3 regions of the Ottowia massiliensis genome follow, and region 1 is predicted to be linked to each of the others. Evidence: predicted binding sites of a transcription regulator. Region 1 holds the regulator's gene; each other region holds the start of a gene.

Region 1 (7,568 bases):
CCGCCGCCGGGCGAGGCCAGTGCGGCATGGGCGCAGTGCGCGTCTACCGCCACGGCGGTGGCGGCGAAAGGCAGGGGAATGTGCACAACGGGGTTCATCGGCGGGCGATTTTCGGGCATGGAATCTGGCGTGCAGCGGGCGCAAGGCAGCCGCAAGAGGGGCGCGGCGCAGGGCGGGCGGGCCGCGCGCTGCTGCCGAAAAAAGAGCGGCCTGCGCCCGCTGCGCCTGGGTTTGCGGGTGGTTGCCGGCGCACGAGCGGCCTGTTCCAGCGGCCTTTGGCGGAAGGCAGGCAGGCGGCCAGCGGCCAAGCCGTCTGCCGCCAAGGCGCTGCGGGGCCGGGGCGATGCCGTGGCCTTTGATGGCCGTTCTTCAGAATCTGTCCAACGCCTGCAATGCCTGTCTATGGGCATGGGCGCCCAAGCGCGGCCTCGGGCGGCCTGCCGGGCGCGTGGCGCTGGTCACGCTGGCTTGGGCGGCAGGCAGGAGATGGATGTGGAGAGCGCCTCAATTCAGCTCCTCTATCCATAGCATGATGTCCTAGTGGAAAGGGCGCAAAACGGTTTTTTACGCCCTTGAATTAGCTCCTTTTTTTGATGCCCTTTGGCCAAGTGCAGAGGCGTTGCGGGCTTGAGCGCCTGTTCGCAGGCGACAGAGCTTGTTCAGAAAAGCCAGCCGGTTTCGGCTGGCGCGGCGGCCGGGGCGCTGGCGGGCGCGCCCGCCTTGCGCAGCGTGCCCACGCGCACGCCCAGCAGGCGCAGGCGCGCCGTGAGGTCCACGCGCTTGAGGCATTGGCCGGCCACCTGGCGGATGCGGCGGGCGTCTTGCGTGTAGCTTTCCACGGTGGTGTCGCGCGTGGCGGTTTTGAAGTTGGCGTAGCGCAGTTTGATGCCGATGGTGCGGCCTTCGTAGCCTTTGCGGGCCAGGTCGCTGGCGACTTGCTCGCACAGGCGGGTGAAGATGGCGCCCAGCTCGGCGCGGTCGGCCACGGCGTGCAAATCGCGCTCGAAGGTGGTTTCGCGGCTCATGCTGACGGGTTCGCTGTGGGTGGTGACGGGGCGGTCGTCACGCCCCCAGGCGGCGTCGTGCAGCCAGGCGCCGTGGGTGGGGCCGAAATGGCGCATCAGCCACAGGCGCTCGCGCGCGGCCAGCTCGCCAATGGTGCGGATGCCCAGCGCTTGCAGGCGCGCATCGAGCTTGGGGCCGATGCCGTTGATCTTGCGGCACGGCAGCGGCCAGATGAGCGGCTGCAAGTCGGCTTCGCGCACGATGCTGATGCCGTTGGGCTTGTTGAATTCGCTGGCCATTTTGGCCAGCAGTTTGTTGGGGGCCACGCCAATGGAGCAAGTCAGGCCCGTGGCCTCGAAGATGCTTTTTTGCAGCAGCCGCGCGAGCACGCGCCCGCCTTCGCGCTGGCCGCCGGGCACGTGGGTGAAGTCGATGAACACTTCGTCGATGCCCCGGTCTTGCATGACGGGGGCGATTTCAAGGATGACGGCCTTGAAGGCGCGCGAGCAGCGGCGGTATTCGTCAAAGTCCGCCGGCAGCAAAAGGGCTTGCGGGCACAGGCGCGCGGCTTTCATCAGGCCCATGGCCGATCCCACGCCGAACTGCCGCGCCGCGTAGCTGGCGGTGGTGATGACGCCCCGGCCCGCGTAGCTGGCCAGGCGGGGAAAGAAGTCCACGGGCACGGCGGCCATGTCAGCGCCCGTCCAGCGCCTTTCGGGGTAGCGCGCATTCAGCTCTTGCAGCATGCGCGCTTCGTTGCGCCGCCCGCCGCCGATGACCACGGGCAGGCCCTTGAGCTGCGGGTAGCGCAGCCATTCGACGCTGGCATAAAAGGCGTCCATGTCCAGATGGGCGATGCGGCGCGGCAGGGCCTCGCCCGCCGGGGCGGCGTCAAAAGCGGCGTCAAAAGCGGCATCAGGGAGCGCGGAGGGCATGACTTTCAGAGACTGTTCATGTTCTGGCCGTGAGGGCTGAAAGTGCGCAAACGGAATGAGCTGCAAGGCGCAGATGGGCCTCGTGGTCCATCAAGAATTTGCAGCGCCGCAGAGCGCCCGATTCCGCGCTTTTCGCGCCCACGGGCAGATTGTGAACAGCTTCCTAAAATCGCCGCCCATGCTTGACGACCGCTCCCGTGTGCTGCTGAAGGCGCTGATTGAGCGCTACATCGCCGAGGGGCAGCCCGTTGGCTCGCGCACGCTTTCGCGCGCGGCGGGGCTGGATTTGTCGCCCGCCACCATTCGCAACGTGATGAGCGATCTGGAAGCGCTGGGCCTGATTGCCAGCCCGCACACCTCCGCCGGGCGCGTGCCCACGGCGCGCGGCTACCGGCTGTTTGTGGACACCATGCTCACCGCGCGCCCCGCCAAGGCCGCGCCCGATGACGCGCCCGCCGAGCGGCTTGCCGAATGGCCGGCTGAATGCCCCACGGAGCTGCCCGCCGGCCAGCCCCGGCAGGTGATTGCCAGCGCCGCGCAGCTGCTCTCCAGCCTGTCGCAATTCGTGGGCGTGGTGCAGGCGCCCAGGCGTTCATCCGTTTTCCGCCACATCGAATTCGTGCGCCTTTCCGAGCGGCGCGTGCTGCTCATCATCGTCACGCCCGATGGCGACGTGCAAAACCGCGTGCTCTTTACCGAAGCCGGGCACACGCAGGCCCAACTGGCCGAAGCGGCCAACTACCTGAACGCGCATTACGGCGGCATGGCTATCGAGCAAGTGCGCGAGCGCCTTCAGCAGGAAGTGGAAACGCTGCGCGGCGAAGTCGCCCAGCTCATGCATGCCGCCGTGCAGGCTGGCAGCGAAGCCATGCACCAGGCGCAAGGCGATGTGGTGATTGCCGGCGAGCGCAACCTGCTGGCCGTCAGCGACTTTTCCAGCGACATGAACCAGCTGCGCCGCGCGTTCGATCTGTTCGAGCAGAAAACCCAGCTCATGCGCCTGCTGGACACCTCCAGCCGCGCCGCCGGCGTGCGCATCTTCATCGGCGGCGAAAGCCAGACCGTGCCGGTGGAAGACCTCTCCGTGGTCAGCGCCCCTTACGAGGCCGACGGGCAGGTGGTGGGCACCCTGGCCGTCATCGGCCCCACGCGCATGCCTTACGACAAGGTCATTGACATCGTGGACATCACGGCCCGCCTGGTCAGCAATGCCTTGAACACGCAGGGCTGTCGCTAGAATTCGCGCCCTTCATCCGTTCTCGGAACAGATTCTCAAAAGGGGGCGTTAGCTCAGTTGGTCAGAGCAGGGGACTCATAATCCCTTGGTCGTTGGTTCAAGTCCAACACGCCCTACCAGTCAAATCAAGGGGTTGCGCGCTTTCGCAACCCCTTTTCTTTTGCGGCGCGGCATGAATCCGAAGCGCCCCTTTTGCCTGCGCCCCAAATGGGCAGAGCCGGGCAGGCGGACACAGCCCAGCTCCTTGATTCATAGCATTGGGTCCTAGTGGAATCTGCGCAGAACGGCTTTTTATGCCCTTTGAATTTGCTCCTCTTTCTGATGCTGTTCAGCGGGCCATTGCGCCGCCAGACGCACCACTTCGCCAATCACCAGCAAGGCAGGCGGCTTGACGGCGTGGCGGCGCGCCGTTTCGGGCAGATCGGCGAGGGTGCTGAACCACACCTGCTGCTGCGGACAGGTCACGCGGTGAACGAGCGCCGCTGGCGTGGCGGCGGCAAGGCCGGCGGCCTGCAATTCGCGGGCAATGGCCTCCAGCCCCGTCACGCCCATGTAGATGGCCACGGTCTGCTGGGGCTGGGCCAGCGCGGGCCAGTTCAGCCGCACGCTGTGATCCTTGAGATGGCCGGTAACGAACACGCAGCTTTGCGCGAAGTCGCGGTGCGTGAGCGGAAAGCCCAGCGCGGCCGCTGCGCCCAGCGCGGTGGTGATGCCCGGCACCACTTCCACGCTGATGCCTAGCGGCAGCAGCGCCTGCATTTCTTCTCCGCCCCGGCCAAACACGAAGGGATCGCCCCCTTTCAGGCGCGCCACGCGCAGACCCGACAGGGCCTTGTCAGCCAGACACTGGCAAATGGCCTGCTGCGTCCAGGAGTGATGGCCGGGCCGCTTGCCCACGTTGATACGCTCTGCGCGCGGCGGCACGAAGTCAAGAATGGCGGGCGACACCAGGTTGTCGTGCAGCACCACGTCGGCCTGTTGCAGCCGCCGCAGCGCGCGCAAGGTGAGCAGCTCGGGGTCGCCCGGCCCCGCACCAATGAGCGCCACGCCACCCGGCGGCAGGGGGGCGCTGGCATGCAGGCGCAAAAGCAGATCGCCAGAAATGGCTGACCCGCCATCGTGGGAAATCATCATTTTGTAACTTGACACAAGTCAATTTTGAAGACCGATCATCAGGCGGCGCGCGATGATATGCAAACTCTCCCCCTAGAATTTAAGCGCCCTTATTCCTTTTCCAGTATGCAGACCTTGCGCACACTCACCCGCATGAACCGGCTGGCCCGGTTGGCGCTGGCGTGGTTTGCGCTGACGCTGGCGGTGGCGGGGCTTTCGCCCATCGTCCACCCCAAGCCCATGCAGCTGGTGTGCGCCGCCGATGGGGCGTATTTCGTTACTGAAAACGGCGAGAAATTTGGCGAAAGCCTGCATCACCACACACTGGATTGCGCCATGTGCCTGGCAGTCATGCTGCCCACGCCATTTGCGCACGTTTTCGAGCCCAGCCCCGTGCCCCAGGGGCAGCTCATTGCGCTGAAGCCAGCGCCACGGACCGCCGCTCTGGCGGGGCCGCCACTGCCTGCGCGGGGGCCTCCTGCAGGCGAGGCGTCCGTGGCGGGTTAGCGCAGGCTTTCTATACGCCTGCCGCGCTTTCCGACCCCTGGCGCACAGGCGTATCTCTCTTTCGTTTCTGTGGATGCGCTCGCCCGCCCGGCCGCCTTGCAGCCAAGCACACATGGCCCGCCTTTCGAGGCCATTTTTTTGCCCTGCAACGCGTCTTTTCCTTTTTTCATGTTCAACCTCTCTGTTTTTCGCCTCCACCCTGTGGCGATGGGTGCGGCTCTGGCGCTGCTGTGCGCGCCTGCCCTGGCCCAGTCCTCTGAAGATGCCCGCGCCCCGCGCGACGGCAAGAAATCCGAAGCCCAGGCCGCCCTGCCAGAAGTCGTCGTGGACGACTCCACGCAGGAGCAACCCGCCAAGGTCCTGCTTGATACGCCTTCCTACACCGGCAGCCGCCTGGGGCTGACGGCGCGGCAGACGCCTGCCGTCGTCACCGTGGTGGACCGCGCCAGCATTGAGGCGCGCGGCGCGCGCACCACGCAGGAAATGCTGCAAGGCGTTCCGGGCGTCACCGCCAGCGATTCGCCTGGCGCCATCCGCTCCAGCTACCGGGGCTTCACGGGCGCTTCCGTCAATCACCTCTTCAACGGCATCAACGTGCAATACAGCATTGCCGCCCGTCCGGTGGACAGCTGGATTTACGACCGCGCCGAAGCCATCGGTGGCGCTTCCAGCTTTCTGTATGGCGCGGGCGGCGTGGGCGGCACGGTGAACTACGTCACCAAAACCGCCGAGCGCACCCCCATCACCGAAGGCCGCCTGCGCCTGGGCAGCCACCGCCTGGGCGAAGCCAGCGTGGGCCTGAACCGCCGCATCGCAGGCGAGGGCGCGCGCCACGGCGACCACCACCTGCGGCTGGACGTGAACCACCGCCGCGCACACAGCCATGTGGAAGGCATGCAGTCGCGCGCCACGCAAATTGCCACTTCGCTGCTGAGCGACCTCACGCCCGCCCTCTCGCACCTGCTGGCGTATGAATACCAGACCGAGCACGTGGACCGCCCCTACTGGGGCACTCCGCTGCTCCAGCCCGTGGGCGCAGTGGGCCGCATTGACCGCTCCACGCGCTTCAAGAACTACAACAGCATCGACGGCGTTTATGCCCAGCGCGTGCAGTGGCTGCGCTCCGTGACCGAATGGCAGGCCAGCAGCGCCTTCAGCCTGAAAAACACCTTCTATGCCTATGACGCGCGGCGCGACTACCGCAACGTGGAGGTCTATTCGTTCAACGACACCAACACCGCCGTGCGCCGCGTGGACGCCCTTTTGCAGCGCCATGAGCAGCGCGTGGTGGGCGACCGCATTGACGGCGTATGGAAAAGCGCCATCGCGGGCCGCGCCAGCGACTGGGCTTTTGGCCTGGACATCAGCCACAACCGCCAGACGCGCTACCCGAAATACGACGATGACTACGTGAGCATCGTCGATCCCTGGAACTTCCAGACCGAGCGCTTCTTCACCATTCCGGGCCTCTCCCCCACGCTCGTGCCGCTGCGCACCAACCGCGTCAAAACCCTGGCGCTGTATGCCGAAAACCGCACTGCGCTCGTTGACGGCCTGCATCTCGTCACGGCCCTGCGGCATGAGCGCCTGCGGCTGCACCTGACCAACCACGGCCGCGTCACCGCCAGCAACCCTGCCACCCTCAGCCGCAACTACCACCCCACCACCGGGCGGCTGGGCCTGGTGTGGGACGCCTCGCCCGGCATGACCTTCTACGCGCAATACGCCACGGCCGCCGATCCGCCAGCAGGCATTCTCACCACTGCCTCCGCCGACGCCCTGCTCAACTACACCGACCTCACCAAGGGCCGCCAGTTCGAGGCCGGCGCCAAGTTCAGCTTCTGGAACGGGCAAGGCGCGGCCACCCTCGCCGCCTACCACATCACGCGCAAAAACCTTGCCACGCAAGACCCCAACAACCGGCGGCTGACCCTACTCGTGGGCCAGCAGTCCTCGCGCGGCGTGGAAGCGGCCATCAGCCTGCGCCCCACGCCCAGGTGGCTGCTGGAAGGCAACATTGGCCATTCACGCGCCAAGTACGACAGCTTCTACATCAACGGCGTCTCCATGGCAGGCAAACGCCCCACCAACTCGCCCGACACCATCGCCAACCTCTGGGTCACCTACGGCATCACCCCCGCGCTCAAAGCCAGCGCGGGCCTGCGCCACGTCAGCAAGATTTATGCCGATGCGGCCAACACCCTGCACTGGCCCGCCTACACCCTGCTTGACCTGGGCCTGAGCTGGCAGATGCGCCCCGGCGCCACGCTGGACTTTCGCGTGCGCAACGCCACCGACAAGGTCTATGCCACCGAAATGGGTTCAGGCAAAAACATGGCCTACCTCGGCGCGCCCCGTGCGTTTGATCTGACGCTGCACCTGTCCTTCTGACCCGGCCAAAGCGCCCAGGCGCGGGCGTTCATTCCGCTCGCGTCTTGCTCCGCCCTTTGGTTTTGCTCCTTTAATTGGAGCATGAGGTCCTGGTGGAAAGGGCGCGAGAGCCGTTTTTAACCCCGCCAAATCCGCTCCTTTTTCAATGAACATGAGCGGCCTACGCGCCGCGAAGGAATTGCCATGCGAGTTCACCCCGCCTCCTGCGTCCTGAGCGCCGCCCTGTTGGCGCTGCCTGCCGCCGCACAGAACCTTCCGCAAAAACACCCGCAGCGCCCTTTCTCAAATGCTTCTTCCTATGCCGAGGCCAGCCTGCCCGCCGTCACCGTTGCGGCCAGTGGTGTGGAGGATGGCGCAGACGATGGCGATGCCCTGGCCCG
Region 2 (7,568 bases), 780 kb from region 1:
ATGCCTTCCTGAAGAATCTGCCCGGCCTTGTCTTCCTTGTAGTACATGACCTGGTCGCGATCCACCGGCGTGTAGAGCTGGCCCTTGGGGTTGTAGATGCCGATCTGGCGGAACAGCCCTTCCATGCCGAATGTGCGCGATTCATCCACCACGATGGGCACCACGCGCGGCCCCAGCGCCTGATCGCGCAGCAGCTGGGTCAGAAAGCGCACGTAGGCCTGCGTGGTGCTGATTTCGCGGCCTTCCGCCGTAGGCTCCAGCACGGCCTTGAACGTTTCCAGCGCGGGCACGGTGAACTGCTCGTCGGCCCTGGTGCGGCGGTGCGGCAGGTAGCCGCCCAGGGCTTTGCGGCGCTCGTGCAAATAGCGCATTTCGGGCGTGTCGTCCGCTGGCTTGTAGTAGGGCAGCTTGGGCAGCTCGCTGTCGGGCACGGGGATGCTGAAGCGGTCGCGCATGTAGCGCACGCCTTCATCGTCAAGCTTCTTGGTTTGGTGGATGGTGTTCTTGCCTTCGCCGTACTTGCCCATGCCGTAGCCCTTGATGGTTTTCACCAGCAGCACGGTGGGCTGGCCTTTGTGGTGCTGCGCGGCATGGAAGGCGGCATACACCTTGCTCGGCTCGTGGCCGCCACGGCGCAGGCTCCAGATTTCCTCGTCGCTCATGTGCTCCACCAGCTTGGCGGTTTCGGGGTATTTGCCGAAGAAATGCTCGCGCACGTAAGCGCCGTCCTTGGCTTTGTAGACCTGGTATTCGCCATCCAGCGTTTCCATCATCAGCTGGCGCAGCTTGCCGCTTTTATCGCGCGCCAGCAGATCGTCCCAGCCCTTGCCCCAGATGAGCTTGATGACATTCCAGCCCGCACCCCGGAAGTCGCCCTCCAGCTCCTGGATGATCTTGCCGTTGCCGCGCACCGGGCCATCCAGCCGTTGCAGGTTGCAGTTGATGACGAAGATGAGGTTGTCCAGCCCCTCGCGCGCGGCCATGCCGATGGCGCCCAGGCTCTCCGGCTCGTCCATCTCGCCATCGCCCAGAAAGGCCCAGACCTTGCGGTTTTCCGTATTGGCGATGCCGCGCGCGTGCAGATATTTCAGAAAGCGCGCTTCATAAATGGCCATCAGCGGCCCCAGCCCCATGCTCACGGTGGGGAATTGCCAGAACTCCGGCATCAGCTTGGGGTGCGGATAGCTGGACAGCCCCTTGCCGCCCGTTTCCTGGCGGAAGTTGTTCAGCTGCTCTTCGGTGATACGCCCTTCCAGAAATGCGCGGGCGTAAATGCCGGGCGAGCTATGGCCCTGCAAATAAACCAGATCGCCGCCATGCCCTTCACTTTCGGCGTGCCAGAAATGGTTGAAACCCGCGCCCAGCATGGAAGCAAGCGAGGCAAAAGAGCCAATGTGGCCGCCCAAATCGCCCCCGTCAGCCGGATGCAGGCGATTGGCGCGCACCACCATCACCATTGCGTTCCAGCGCATGTAGGCGCGCAGGCGCTTTTCGATCTCGATATTGCCGGGGCAACGCGCTTCCTGATCCGGCTCAATGGTGTTCACGTAGCCCGTGGTGGCCGAAAACGGCAGATCAATGCTGTGCTGGCGCGCGTGTTCCAGCATTTCCTCAATCAAAAAATGCGCGCGTTCCGCGCCTTCGCGGTCAATCACGGCGGACAGCGCATCCAGCCACTCTTTTGTTTCCTGCTCATCCGTATCCACGATGGGGGCGCCGGAAAGGTTTTTCGGGTTTTCTGACATGAAGGCATCTCCTGCAAGGGTCGTAACAAACGATATGTGGCCTGCTGGCCTGCGAGGCATAGTGAGTAATCATCGCACAGCGAAATACCCCTGCCGCCATCAGACAAAACAGGGCGAACCGGGATGAATCAAGGGCGGCTCGCGCGTTTTACAAACCTTTGCACAACCAAGGTTGAACTTCCCTTTTGGCACTCTTCCAAAGGGAGTGCTAACATTTTTGCCAATATGACCGAGAAAACCACAGCATTGCCTGCTTCTGCCCCTGTTTCCATGTCGGCGGCCGCGCCTGCCGCCCAAGCATCCACCGCCGTTGCCGTGGCCAATCCGTGGGCCGTGGTGCCTTCGCTGGGCAATCTGGATGCCTACATCACCGCCGTCAATCGCCTGCCCCTGCTCACGCAAGAAGAAGAGCAGCAAGCCGCGCGCGAGCTGCGCAGCAGCGGCAGCCTGGAGGCGGCGGGCCGCCTGGTGCTTTCACACCTGCGGCTGGTGGTTTCCGTCTCGCGCCAGTATCTGGGCTACGGCCTGCCGCATGGCGATTTGATACAGGAGGGCAACGTGGGGCTGATGAAGGCCGTCAAGCGCTTCGACCCTGATCAGGGCGTGCGCCTGGTCAGCTACGCGCTGCACTGGATCAAGGCCGAAATCCACGAATACATCCTCAAGAACTGGCGCGTCGTCAAGCTCGCCACCACCAAGGCGCAGCGCAAGCTCTTTTTCAACCTGCGCTCCATAAAGCACGAGCTGCGCGCCGAAGACGCCCAGTCCGACATCACCCCGCGCGACACGCTCACGCAGGCGCAGGTGCTCACCGTGGCCGAAGAACTCAAGGTCAAGCCCGAAGAAGTGCGCGAGATGGAAGCGCGCATGGCTGGCGGCGATGTGCTGCTTGACCCCGCGCCCGCCGATGACGGCGACCACGCCTTCGGCCCCATCTCCTGGCTGTCTGACGCCAGCCATGAGCCTGCCGCCATGATCGAAGCCGCCCAGCGCGACCGCCTGGCCACCGAAGGCATTGCCACCGCCTTGCAAAGCCTGGACGAGCGCAGCCGCCGCATCGTCAGCGAACGCTGGCTGAATGTGCGCGATGACGGCAGCGGCGGCATGACGCTGCATGAACTGGCCGCCGAATACGGCGTCAGCGCCGAGCGCATCCGCCAGATCGAAGTGGCCGCCATGAAAAAAATGCGCAAGGCGCTGGCCGGATACGCCTGAAGCCCATATCCGCTGCCTGAAGAAAAGCCGCCCCCCGGGCGGCTTTTTCATGGCTGGGCAGGCATTCAACTGTCCCGCGCCATCGTCGTACACCTCGAAAAGAGGAGCAGATTCAAGGGGTATGAAATGCCGTTTCGCGCAGTTTCTACTAGGACACCGTGCTATGGATTGAGGAGCGAATCATTCTTGATTGTCCAGCCCTGCGCGTTCAATCAGGTCTGCTGGCTGCTCTTGCGGACAGGCGGCGCGCGGACAATTCGCGCCATGTTTCACATCGTTTTGGTTGAACCCGAAATTCCGCCCAACACCGGCAACGTCATCCGCCTGGCGGCCAATACGGGCTGCACGCTGCACCTCATTGAGCCGCTGGGCTTTTCCATGAACGACCGCCTGCTGCGCCGCGCCGGGCTGGATTACCACGAGTGGGCCGACGTGCGCCGGCATGCGGATTGGCGCGCTTTTCTCGCTGCCCGCCAGCCTGATCCCGCGCGGTGCTTTGCCCTGACCACGCGCGGCGAGCGCCTGGCGCACGACAACGCCTTTGTGCCGGGCGACTGTCTTGTTTTCGGCGCGGAAACACGCGGCCTGCCGCCTGATCTGCTCGCCGCCTTCGCGCCTGCCCAGCGCTTGCGCCTGCCCATGCGCGCGGGCCAGCGCAGTCTCAATCTCTCCAACGCCGTGGCCGTTACGGTTTTTGAAGCCTGGCGGCAGTGCGGCTTTGTCTGAGAAGCCGCTCAAAGCGCCTGTTCAGGCCCTGCCCATGAGCAGGTTCCCGGGGCATGCCGGGTGAAAGGAGCGGAGGGCGCGAAGGGGCATGACGGCCTTGGCCTGGCGCGGCGTCATATCTTCAAAAGAAGGAGCGAATTGAAGAGGGTAGAAATCGGTGCCCGCGCTTATTCCACTAGGACGTCATGCTATTGAATCAGGAGCTGAAACAGCCTGCCGTTCCGCTCTGCATGGCGGCTCCGTGCTTTCCGCTGCTTTCTTTGCGCGCCAGGGGCAGTCCGGATAATTCCGCCCATGAAGAACATCGTCATTCTGATTTCGGGCACGGGCAGCAACATGGCGGCCATCGTGCAGGCGGCGCGGCAGCAGAAATGGAGCGAGCGGCTGGGCGCGCGCGTGGCCGCCGTCATCAGCAACCGGCCTGACGCCAAGGGCCTTTTGTTCGCGCGCGAGCAGGGCATTGCCACTGCCGTGGTCGATCACACGGCGCACGCCAGCCGCGAGGCGTTTGACGCCGCGCTGGCGCAGGCGGTGGACGCGCACCAGCCCGCGCTGGTGGCGCTGGCTGGTTTCATGCGCGTTCTCACGCCCGGTTTCGTGGCCCGCTACGCGGGGCGGCTGCTCAACATTCACCCCAGCCTGCTGCCGGCCTTTGCCGGGCTGCACACGCATCAGCGCGCGCTGGATGAGGGCTGCAAAGTGGCCGGGGCCACGGTGCACCAGGTTACGGCGCAGCTCGATCACGGCCAAATCCTGGCGCAGGCCGCCGTGCCTGTTTTGCCGGACGACACGGCTGAAACCCTGGCCGCCCGCGTGCTCACGCAAGAGCACTTGATTTATCCGCAAGCCATCGCCAGGCTGCTGGCCGCGCAGCAGGAGGCGGCGGAGCGCGATAGAACGCAATAGAGCGCGGACGGCAGGGGCCTGCGGCGCGGGGCGGCCTCAAGCCTGCTGCGCCAGCTTGGCCAGCGCCTCATCCAGGGCGCGGCCCACATCCGGTTGCAGGCAGTCTTCGCCCTGCTGCTGAACCTGGGCCGCAAAGCCGGTGCGGCGGGCTATGTCCAGCGGCTGGTGCATCAGGCCGCTGACGATCAGGCGCACGCCGCGCCGCGCGCAGGCGCGGGCCAGGTGCACCAGCGCTTCGGCGCCGGTGGAGTCCACGTAGATGACGTTTTTGAGGTCCAGCACGAGCGCGCGCGCGGGCAGGTGGTCTTCCATGTTCTCCAGCACTTTGGTGGCGCCGAAAAACAGCGCGCCATACAGCCGCCAGATTTGCAGCTGCCCTTCGTGCCCGGCCAGGCGCGGGGTGGTGGCAGCGTCCAGCTGTTCGGCGCGCGAGAGGCTGGAGATGCGGTAGATGAAGGTCAGGCACGCGGCGGCAATGCCGAATTCGACGGCCACCGTCAAATCAAACACCACGGTGAGCAAGAAGACGGTCAGCAGCGTCACGCGGTAGGGCATGCGGTAGCTGCGCAGGCGGGCGAACTCGCGCCACTCGCCCATGTTCCAGGCCACGAACATGAGAATGGCCGCCAGCGTGGCCAGCGGAATGGAAGAGGCCAGCGGCGCGGCCACGAGGATGACGGCCAGCAGCGCCAGCGCGTGCACCATGCCCGCCACCGGGCTGGTGGCGCCGCTTTTCACGTTGGTCACCGTGCGGGCGATGGTGCCGGTGGCGGGCATGCCGCCGAAAAAGGGCGTGACGAAGTTGGCGATGCCCTGCGCCATCAGCTCCTGATTGGGGTTGTGGCGGTCGTCAATCATGCCGTCGGCCACGCGCGCGCACAGCAGCGATTCGATGGAGCCGAGCAGCGCCAGCGTGATGGCGGGCATGAGCATGTAGCGCGCCGTGCCCCAGCTGAAATCAGGCAGCGCGAAGGCAGGCAGCGCCGCCGGTATGCCGCCAAAGCGGGTGCCGATGGTTTCCACCGGCAGATCAAAAGCGGCCACCGCCGCCGTAGCCAGCGTCAGCGCCACGATGGAGCCGGGCACGCTGGAGAGCTTGCTGCCAAAGGGCAGGATGGGGCCGATGACGGGCACGCGCGCCGTTTTGAGCCAGCCGCCGCCGTGCTGCCAAAGCACGATGACGGCCAGCGAAGCTGCCGCCACCGCCAGCGCCCAGCCGTTGAAAGTGTCCAGATGCGTCCACAGCGTGCTGACGATGCCGAAAAAGTCGCCCGGCATCTTGGCGATGCGCAGGCCCAGAAAGTCCTTGATTTGCGACAGCGCCACCAGCACCGCGATGCCGTTGGTAAAGCCGATGATGACGGCCACCGGGATGAAGCGCACCAGCGTGCCCAGCCGCAGCAGCCCCATCAGGAACAGAAAAACGCCCGACATGGCCGTGGCGATGATGAGGTTGCCCACGCCGTAGCGCTCCACGATGCCATAGACGATGACGATGAACGCCCCCGCCGGCCCGCCAATTTGCACCCGGCTGCCGCCCAGCGCCGCCACGATGAAGCCGGCGATGATGGCCGTGAACAGCCCCGCTTCGGGCTTCAGCCCCGACGCAATGGCAAAGGCCATGGCCAGCGGCAGCGCCACCACGCCCACCGTCAGTCCCGCGCCCACGTCTTTTGAAAGGCGCGCGCGGTTGTAGCCCTTCAGGGCGTCAAGCAGGCGGGGGCGAAAGCGGGGCAGGGCAAAGCTCATGACGGCGGGTTGCGAAATGGCGAAACGGGCAATTGTCCGGCAGCGCCGGAGCGCGCCGCTTGACGCAGGGCAGGCGGGCGCCACGGAACACAAGAGGCCGCAAAAGGCAAAAAGATACACGCATTTGGTTGCAAAACACTCTTATTTTGAGAGCGGCCTGCGCTGATTTCACTAGGACTTAGGGCGGATTTGATGCGAAAAACGGAAGTCGATGGCGTGTGCATCATGTAACTATCCATGTGTATCATTTACAGATGGCCGTTTTCCCCCAGACCTATTCCCGTATCCACGATGCCTGCGAGAACCCCGGCGAGCGCCTGGTGATGGAGCAGCTCAGGCGCTGCCTGCCCGATGAATGCGTGGTGTGGCACGACATTCCCGTGGGGCGGCTGCAAAGGCAGCCCGATTTCGTCATCTTCCACCCCGAACGCGGCCTGCTGGTGCTGGAAGTCAAGCACTGGAAGCCGGGCAGCATCCGCAAGGCCAATCTCTCACGCATTACCTTGCAAGACGGCAACAGCCCGCATCCCATGAAGCAGGCGCACGAGTGCGTTTTGCAGGCCATGAGTCCGATTCAGCGCGATGCGCAGCTGAAGCAGACCAGCGGCCCTTACGAGGGCCATTGCGCCGTGCCCTTTGGCTGGGGCGCGGTGATGAGCCGGATGACAGAAGACGACGCGGCGGCGGCGGGCCTGCAAGACATCTTCCCCGCCAGCCACACGCTGTTTCGGCCCGATTTGGCCGACAGCGTGCCGCCCGCCGCCTTTTGCGAGCGCCTCTGGAGCCTGCTGGACAAAGGCTTTGCCGCGCGCCTGAGCGCCAGGCAGCAAGAGCGCGTGCGCTGGCTGATCTTTCCCGAAGTGCGCGTCACCAATTGGTCTGCCGCGCAAAAGGCCGCCGTTGAAGCGGCGGGCCAATTCGCCATTCCTGACCTGATGCAGGTGATGGACCTGAACCAGGAGCAAGCGGCCCGCTCGCTGGGCGAAGGCCACCGCGTGATTCACGGCGTGGCCGGATCGGGCAAGACCATGATCCTCATCTTTCGCGCGCAGCACCTGGCGCAGCGCAACACCACGGGCCGCCCCATCCTCGTGCTTTGCTACAACCGCCCGCTGGCCGGGCGCATTGAGCACCAGCTGGCCGCGCGCGGCATCACGCCCGAGCAAGTGCAAGTCAGCACATTTCACGGCTGGTGCAGCCGCATGCTCAATGACTGCCGCCTGCCGC
Region 3 (7,568 bases), 160 kb from region 1:
CTCACCGTGCGCCAAAAGCTCATCATCTACCCCACCGGCAAAGTCACCGGCAAGGTGCGCTACGGCAAGATCGTGATTGAGGAAGGCGGTCAGCTCTCCGGCGAAATCACGGCTGACGCGCAGGCTGGCAAATCCTGACCGCAAACGTGCCGCAGGCATTTTCCATGCGTGCCCTGCGCGCCTCCCATCGGGCTGCTTCGGCAGCCTTTTTCATGGCCTGCGCCCTGCTGGCCGCAGGCTGCGTCAGCAACGCCCCCACGCCGCACGGCAGCGTGCAGGGCGCCGAATTTGGCGGGCAGGAGCTGCTGCAAAGTGAAGGTAACCGCCTGGCGGGAACCGCCATGCAGGCCAATCTGCAAAGCCTGCTGTTGCTGGCCGACAAGCTCTACCGCCGCAATCCCGTGCAGTGGCGCAAAACCGCTGCCTCGCGCGAGGCCGCCCTGCTGGCCATCCGCCAGGCCGTCATGCAGGAAGCTGACGAGGCAGCCGGGCAGGAGCCGCCCGAGCAGGAATCCGCCTCTGCCATCGCCTGGCCCGCGCTGCAAGGGCGGCGCGACGTGGCCGCGCTGGCGTTGGCGCTCTCGCCTGATTTCACGGGCGACCGCGTGGCGGCCTTCGTCATCGCTTGCGCCGACACCCTCATCACCGCCCACGGCGGCCAGCGTCAGTTCCATTACCTGAGTGGCCCCGACCCCCAGCACATCTACAACGCCGCCCGCAACATGGAAATTGCGCTGTGGATTCTCAACACCCGCCGCGACAGCGCAGGCCGCCCCTTGCTGCTGGCCAACGAAGCCGGCCCCGCCGGGCGAAACCTCAGCTTCGAGCGCGAGTTCGGCAAGATCATTGGCCGCCTGGATCTGGTGGCCGCGCACCTGACCGAGCGCCACCGCCGCGCCGCCATTTCCTTTCTCCAGGGCATGGCTGCCGCCCCGCTGCTGACTTTCCTGCCCGTGCGTTAGCCACGCGCCGCTTTTCACTCTCAAAGCCGCAGCAACAAGGCAAGGCAAGGCAATCAAGTATTAACAAATAGCACAAACCCTGAATATCTTCTTAAATGGTGGAACCGCCGAGCCAAACGGCAAACCATTGCCGTTCCAATCGGGCAGATCACATGCCGTGGCGGTCAATACCGAATTTGCCGCCAAAGGCGCATAGCGAATAGGGTCCTGGATAAAGCCAAGAAAATCGGCGCGCCCTGTGATTTTGAAGCGGCGTTTTTAGGCGGCATTTGATTCAATGGCCGCCATTTTCAAAGGGAAACAAATGTTTATCGTGTCATTGGAATATATCAAAGGATTGCCGGAAGTCGAAGCCTGTTTGCCCGAGCATATTGCGTATCTCGAACGGTATTACAAAGAGGGCATCTTTTTGATGTCGGGGCGCAAAAAGCCGCGCACGGGCGGCATTATCCTGGTGAAGGCGGATCATCGGGAACAGGTGGAAAGGCTGATTCGGGAAGATCCATTTCACCGCGAAGGCGTGGCGGAATACCAGATTACTGAATTTGCTCCCACCAAAACCGCCGAAGATTTAAGTCAATATCGGGAAACAGCCTGAAGACCGCGCCCAATAAAAAAGCTGCCAGCTCGCGAAGGACTGGCAGCTTTGAAGACCGGGCGCAGGGCAAGCGCCGAGGTGAGGCGCTTGACGCCCGGCAGGGCTGGCTCTTTACATGTCCATGCCCATGCCGCCCATGCCGCCCATGCCACCGGGGGCGGCAGGGGTTTCTTCCTTCGGGGCCTCGGCCACCATGCATTCGGTGGTGAGCATCAGACCGGCCACGGAAGCGGCGTTTTGCAAGGCGGTGCGGGTAACTTTGGTGGGGTCCAGAATGCCCAGCTCGATCAGGTCGCCATACTGGCCGTTGGCGGCGTTGTAGCCAAAGTTGCCTTTGCCTTCCAGCACCTTGTTCACGACCACGCTGGCTTCGTCACCGGCGTTGATGACGATTTCGCGCAGGGGCGCTTCAATGGCCTTGAGCACGAGCTTGATGCCGGCGTCCTGGTCGGGGTTGGCGCCTTTGATGTCGCCAGCGGCCTGACGGGCGCGCAGCAGGGCCACGCCGCCGCCAGCGACGATGCCTTCTTCCACGGCAGCGCGGGTGGCGTGCAGGGCGTCTTCCACGCGGGCTTTCTTTTCTTTCATTTCCACTTCGGTGGCAGCGCCTACCTTGATGACGGCCACGCCGCCAGCGAGCTTGGCCACGCGCTCTTGCAGTTTTTCGCGGTCGTAGTCGCTGGTGGCTTCTTCGATTTGCACGCGGATTTGCTTGACGCGCGCTTCAATGTCTTCGGCCTTGCCAGCGCCGTCGATGATGGTGGTGTTTTCCTTGCCCACTTCGATGGTTTTGGCCTGGCCCAGATCGGCCAGCGTCACTTTTTCAAGCGACAGGCCCACTTCTTCGGCAATGACTTTGCCGCCGGTGAGGATGGCGATGTCTTCCAACATGGCCTTGCGGCGGTCGCCGAAGCCGGGGGCCTTGACGGCCACCACTTTCAGGATGCCGCGAATGGTGTTCACCACCAGCGTGGCCAGGGCTTCGCCTTCCACGTCTTCGGCAATGATGAGCAGCGGGCGGCCAGCTTTGGCCACGGCTTCCAGCGTGGGCAGCAGGTCGCGGATGTTGCTGATCTTCTTGTCAAACAGCAGCACGTAGGGGTTTTCCAGCACGGCGGCTTGTTTGTCGGGGTTGTTGATGAAGTAGGGGCTGAGGTAGCCACGGTCGAACTGCATGCCTTCGACCACGTCCAGCTCGTTGTTCAGGCTCTTGCCGTCTTCCACGGTGATGACGCCTTCCTTGCCCACTTTGTCCATGGCGTCGGCAATGATTTGGCCGATGGATTCGTCAGAGTTGGCGGAAATAGTGCCGACCTGGGCGATTTCCTTGCTGGTGGTGGTGGCCTTGCTGGCTTTTTTCAGTTGCTCGACGAGTTCAGCCACAGCTTTGTCGATGCCGCGCTTCAGGTCCATCGGGTTCATGCCGGCGGCCACGTATTTCATGCCTTCGCGCACGATGGCCTGGGCCAGCACGGTGGCGGTGGTGGTGCCGTCGCCAGCGGTGTCGCTGGTTTTGGAGGCCACTTCCTTGACCATTTGTGCGCCCATGTTCTGGAGCTTGTCTTTCAGCTCGATTTCCTTGGCGACGGACACGCCGTCTTTGGTGATGGTGGGCGCGCCGAAGCTGCGTTCCAGCACCACGTTGCGGCCTTTGGGGCCCAGGGTTGCCTTCACGGCGTTGGCCAGGATGTTCACGCCTTCAACCATGCGGGCGCGGGCGTCAGAGCCGAAAACAACGTCTTTTGCTGCCATTTGTGTGTATCTCCGTAAAAAGCCGGGGTCAGGCCCGGCAGAAATCAAAAATCAAAAGGGATCAGACGGCGCGCCAATATGTTGCGAGTTGCTGCAAGATGGATGCAGGATGAATGCAGATGGCGGCGCAGTCCGGGAAAAATCACTTCTCGACGACGGCGAACAGGTCGTCTTCCTTCATCACCAGCAGCTCGTCGCCGTCCACCTTGACGGTCTGGCCGCTGTATTTGCCAAACAGCACGCGGTCGCCCACTTTCACGCTCAGGGCCTTGGTTTCGCCCTTGTCGTTGGTCTTGCCGGGGCCGACGGCCAGCACTTCGCCCTGGTCAGGCTTTTCGGCGGCGTTGTCGGGGATGACGATGCCGGAGGCCGTTTTGGTTTCGTTTTCCAGGCGCTTGACGATCACGCGATCGGCGAGGGGACGCAGTTTCATGGACATTCCTTCAAAAGGTTGTTTGAAAAAGAGGGCTGGCAGGGGCCTTGCGGCGGGCCTGCCAGGCTGAATGCATGGCGGCGGGGCTGGTTTGTTAGCACTCGCCGCCAACGAGTGCCAATGATAGGGGCGGGCTTCGGGCTTTCAAGGCCCCGCTGGCAAAGAAAGCACCATCGCCCGCTTCTTTCCGTCCGTCTGTCCGGCCCGCCCGCCGCCGCGCGCCTTGCCGCCGCGCCGCCTTTCGCCTTGAAGCGATTCGCCTGTCTGGCTAACCGCTGTTGCCGCTGCCAGGTGCGCTGCGGGCAGGCCCAGGCAAAAAAAGCCGCCGCAAGGGCGAAGCGTCTTGCGGCGGCTTTTTTCAGGCGGGCGCGGGCTGCGCCTGCGGCATCAGCGGAACACCATGCCGCCGTCGATGAGCACGGCCTGGCCGGTCATGTAGTCAGAGTCGGGCGAGGCCAGGTAATGCACGAGCGAGGCCACGTCGGCAGGCACTTGCGGGCGGCCCATCAGGATGCCGGATGAGAAGCGCTTGAAGGCTTCGCCGGGCTGCCAGCCGTGAATCTTGGCCATTTCCTCGTCAATGCGGTCCCACATGCGGGTGCCCGCCACGCCGGGGCAATAGGCGTTCACGGTAATTTTGTAGGGCGCCAGCTCCTTGGCGGCGGTGACGGTGAGCGAGCGCACGGCGTGCTTGCTGGCGCAATACACGCCCAGCAGGTCGTAAGACTCATGCGCGGCAATGCTGGCGGCGTTGATGATCTTGCAGATGCGGTCGCCGCCCTGCTTTTTCATTTGCTCGGCGGCGGCCTGAATGCCAAAGAGCACGCCCTTGACGTTGATGCCAAACACGCGGTCAAAGTCGGCTGCGGTGACTTTGTCCAGCGGCATGACGTCTTCAATGCCCGCGTTGTTCACGAACACGTCGATGCGCCCGAAAGCCTGCACGGCGTGCTGCACCAGCGCGAACTGGTCTTCGCGGCAGCTCACGTCGCCACGGAAGGCGGTGACGGCCTGGCCTGCGGACTTGAATTCGGCCTCGGTCTTTTCCAGCGTGGCGGCATTGATGTCGGACAAAACGATCCTGAAGCCATCCTGCGCCAGCCTCTGGGCAATGCCTTTGCCCAGGCCGTCGCCTGATCCGGTAATGACAGCTACTTTTTCAGTCATGGTGTCTCTCCTTTGCTGACTGGGTTGAGAAAAGCGGGCCGCAGGATGCGGAAAACGATAATTTCAATTCAAAAAGAGGAGCAAATTCAATGCCTCCAAAACAGCATGTGTCGCAATGAATACGGGGACCTCGCGCTATCAAACAAGAAGCTAAAACTGATAGACCATTACCAAGAACTGACCACAGCCGCCAAGTCTGCGGCGGCCCAGAAGCTGACGCCGGTTTTATCACTGCGCATGGCAATGCGACTGCACTTTTCTTGCGCCTGGCGCAGAAGTTTTCGCTCGACTCACTCTCTGCTCACTCGCGCGCGCCTGCGGCGCTGGCTGCTGCGCGCTCCAGGCGGTCGCGCACGCCTTCCCATTCGATTTCGGGCGGGGGCGTTTCCACCCAGATGAGCTTGACTTGCGCCTGGTCAAACGCGCGCAGCGTGGCAAACAGCTCGTGCGCGGCCTGCGCGGGGTTGTCGGGCATGCGGCGCAAGATCAGCTTGCGCGAGGCGGATTTCAGCGCGGCGCGCGACCACACGGCAATGTGCGCGGCCTCGCTGCCCAGCAGCTCCAGCGCGGTTTTCAGCATCTTGCCGTCCATCAGCCGCACCGTGGCGCGGGGCGCGTAGTGGGCGGCCAGCGTGCCGGGGGCCTGGGGGCCGGGCGCGGCCAGCTCGTCTGGATGGCGCACGCGGCAGCCCGCCGCTTTTTCCAGCTCGGCGCGTGAAATTGCTCCGGGGCGCAGCAGCACGGGCTGGCCGCGCGTGCAGTCCACGATGGCCGATTCAATGCCCACCGCGCAAGCGCCGCCGTCCAGCACCAGCACGTCTGCGAATTCTTCTGCCACGTGCGCCGCCGTGGTAGGGCTGACGCGCCCGAAGCGGTTGGCGCTGGGCGCGGCCAGCCCGTGCACGCCGCGCGCCGCGCAGGCCGCCAGCAGGCTTTGCGCCACGGGGTGCGCGGGGCAGCGCAGGCCAATGCTGGCGTGCCCGCCTGCCGCTTCGTCTGCCACGCCTTCGCGGCGCGCGAGGATGAGCGTGAGCGGCCCGGGCCAGAAGGCGGCCATCAGCCGCTGCGCCAGATCAGGCACTTGCCGCGCGAAATGCCCGGCCGCTTCGCTGCCTGCCACGTGCACGATGAGAGGGTGGCTGGCGGGCCGGCCCTTGACGGCGAAGATGCGGCGCACGGCCCCGGCGTTTTCAGCATCGGCGGCCAGGCCATACACGGTTTCGGTGGGCAGGCCCAGCAGCTCGCCGGCGGCCACGGCGTCGGCGGCCTGCGCCAGCGCGCCGGGTTGGGTGGGGTCAAGAATCATGATGGGTGAGCAGGGCGGAAATACTTTGATTTTGATAGCGGCCCGCGCAGATTCCACTAGGACCTGGGGCCGATTTGTGCCTGAAAAGCCAGGCCGCTTCAGCTGATGGCCTCGTCCACGAACACCGTGAGCACGCCCGCATAGCCCAGCAGGCGGCGGCTGGCGATTTCGCCGCCGGAGAAAAAGCCGGTGAGCGGCACATCGCCCAGAGCCTGGCGAATGGTTTGCAGCTCTGCGCCCGGATGGCCGAAATGGGGGCCGCCCCGGCTGGCGCAGCTGACGTAAATGGCCCCGGCAATGCGCCGCGCCGGATGCGGCTGCGACAGCGGCGGCGGCGCAGCCAGCGCGGCGGCGGTTTCAGCGGGAATGAAGGCCGGCTCAAGCAGGTCCCGAATGCCCGAGCAGATGCGCCGCAGGTCGGCGCGGGCCTTGGCGGCGTCGCGCTGGCAAAAAGCCAAGCGCTGGCCGCAATGCACTGCGTCAGCCACGGCCAGGCCGCGCTGGCCGGGGTCAATGCCCACAAGGTGGCGCACCAGCACATCGGCGCCGAAGCGGCCATGCCGCAGGGCCAGCTCTTCGCTCATGCCGCAACTGACTGCGGGGCAGGCTGCTTGCGCGTCGCACAGACCCACCAGCATTTGCCGCACGGCGTGCATGGCCTGCTGGGGCTGGCACAGATCGATTCGCATGTCGTCCAGCATCACGTCAAGAGCAGGCTCGCCGTCGATTTCAAACACCATGTTGCCTTCGCTTCGCGTGATGGTGTGCCAGGGGCCAACCGGGTGGCAGCCTTGCGTGACGCGGGTGATGAGCGGCACGCCCTCGCCAAAGGCCACGCCCGTGAGGCCGCCGCTGAACACGCCGCCCAGCAGCGCGCCGCCCGCCATGCCGCCCGAGCGCGAGGCGGCCATCTGCACGGTAGCGCCCCGGCTGGCTGCCAGGCCGCCAAACAGATGGCCGCACGCCGTGCAGTCGGCCAGCTCGGCAATCAGGCCCGCCACATCGGGCGTGTGCGCGTCGGCATGCACCAAGGCGGCCTGCGGAGAAAAAACGCCCTGGCGGCGCAGCGGAGCGACGCCTGAAAACACGCGCCACTGCTCTGGCGGCAGCTCGCAGAGCATGACGGACAGGGCCGGCTCGTCAAGATATTCCGCATTGCTCGCGGCCACGCCCGCGCCCACGGCGCCCGCCCAGCCCAGCACGCCCGGCAGCGCCTCGGCCAGCCAGTCCAGCAAATGCTGTGCGTGGGGCACGTAAGGGCTGGTGATGTAAAGCAGCCCCAGCGTGGGGCTGCTGGCGTAGCCGGGCAGCGCCATTTGCGCACGCAACTGCGCCAGCGCCAGGTGCGCC

The links. Region 1 encodes HrcA, which represses chaperone genes, less so after heat shock. Its sites were predicted from a motif close to TTAGCACTCNNNNNNNNNGAGTGCTAA; they were not measured.
Region 2: rpoH (RNA polymerase sigma factor RpoH) is a predicted target of HrcA. The motif match lies at 1,931-1,957, and genes of this name have one in related genera.
Region 3: groES (co-chaperone GroES) is a predicted target of HrcA. The motif match lies at 3,840-3,866, and genes of this name have one in related genera.

The regions. Positions count from the first base shown of each region.
Region 1 covers NZ_LT964854.1:1,430,217-1,437,784, forward strand. Annotated here, with positions in the region: gene C1720_RS06545 (hypothetical protein) at 1-119, opposite strand, end outside; gene C1720_RS06550 (Y-family DNA polymerase) at 660-1,847, opposite strand; gene hrcA (heat-inducible transcriptional repressor HrcA) at 2,119-3,177, shown strand; tRNA gene C1720_RS06560 (tRNA-Ile) at 3,220-3,296, shown strand; gene cobA (uroporphyrinogen-III C-methyltransferase) at 3,469-4,308, opposite strand; gene C1720_RS06570 (DUF2946 domain-containing protein) at 4,426-4,797, shown strand; gene C1720_RS06575 (TonB-dependent receptor) at 4,966-7,188, shown strand; gene C1720_RS06580 (TonB-dependent receptor) at 7,372-7,568, shown strand, end outside.
Region 2 covers NZ_LT964854.1:2,205,654-2,213,221, forward strand. Annotated here, with positions in the region: gene aceE (pyruvate dehydrogenase (acetyl-transferring), homodimeric type) at 1-1,745, opposite strand, end outside; gene rpoH (RNA polymerase sigma factor RpoH) at 2,016-2,960, shown strand; gene C1720_RS09895 (tRNA (cytidine(34)-2'-O)-methyltransferase) at 3,225-3,686, shown strand; gene purN (phosphoribosylglycinamide formyltransferase) at 3,981-4,592, shown strand; gene C1720_RS09905 (SulP family inorganic anion transporter) at 4,629-6,341, opposite strand; gene C1720_RS09910 (3'-5' exonuclease) at 6,596-7,568, shown strand, end outside.
Region 3 covers NZ_LT964854.1:1,266,257-1,273,824, reverse strand. Annotated here, with positions in the region: gene C1720_RS05850 (bactofilin family protein) at 1-138, shown strand, start outside; gene C1720_RS05845 (hypothetical protein) at 165-962, shown strand; gene C1720_RS05840 (YciI family protein) at 1,240-1,560, shown strand; gene groL (chaperonin GroEL) at 1,672-3,312, opposite strand; gene groES (co-chaperone GroES) at 3,455-3,745, opposite strand; gene C1720_RS05825 (acetoin reductase) at 4,133-4,912, opposite strand; gene C1720_RS05820 (L-threonylcarbamoyladenylate synthase) at 5,214-6,218, opposite strand; gene C1720_RS05815 (FIST signal transduction protein) at 6,317-7,568, opposite strand, start outside.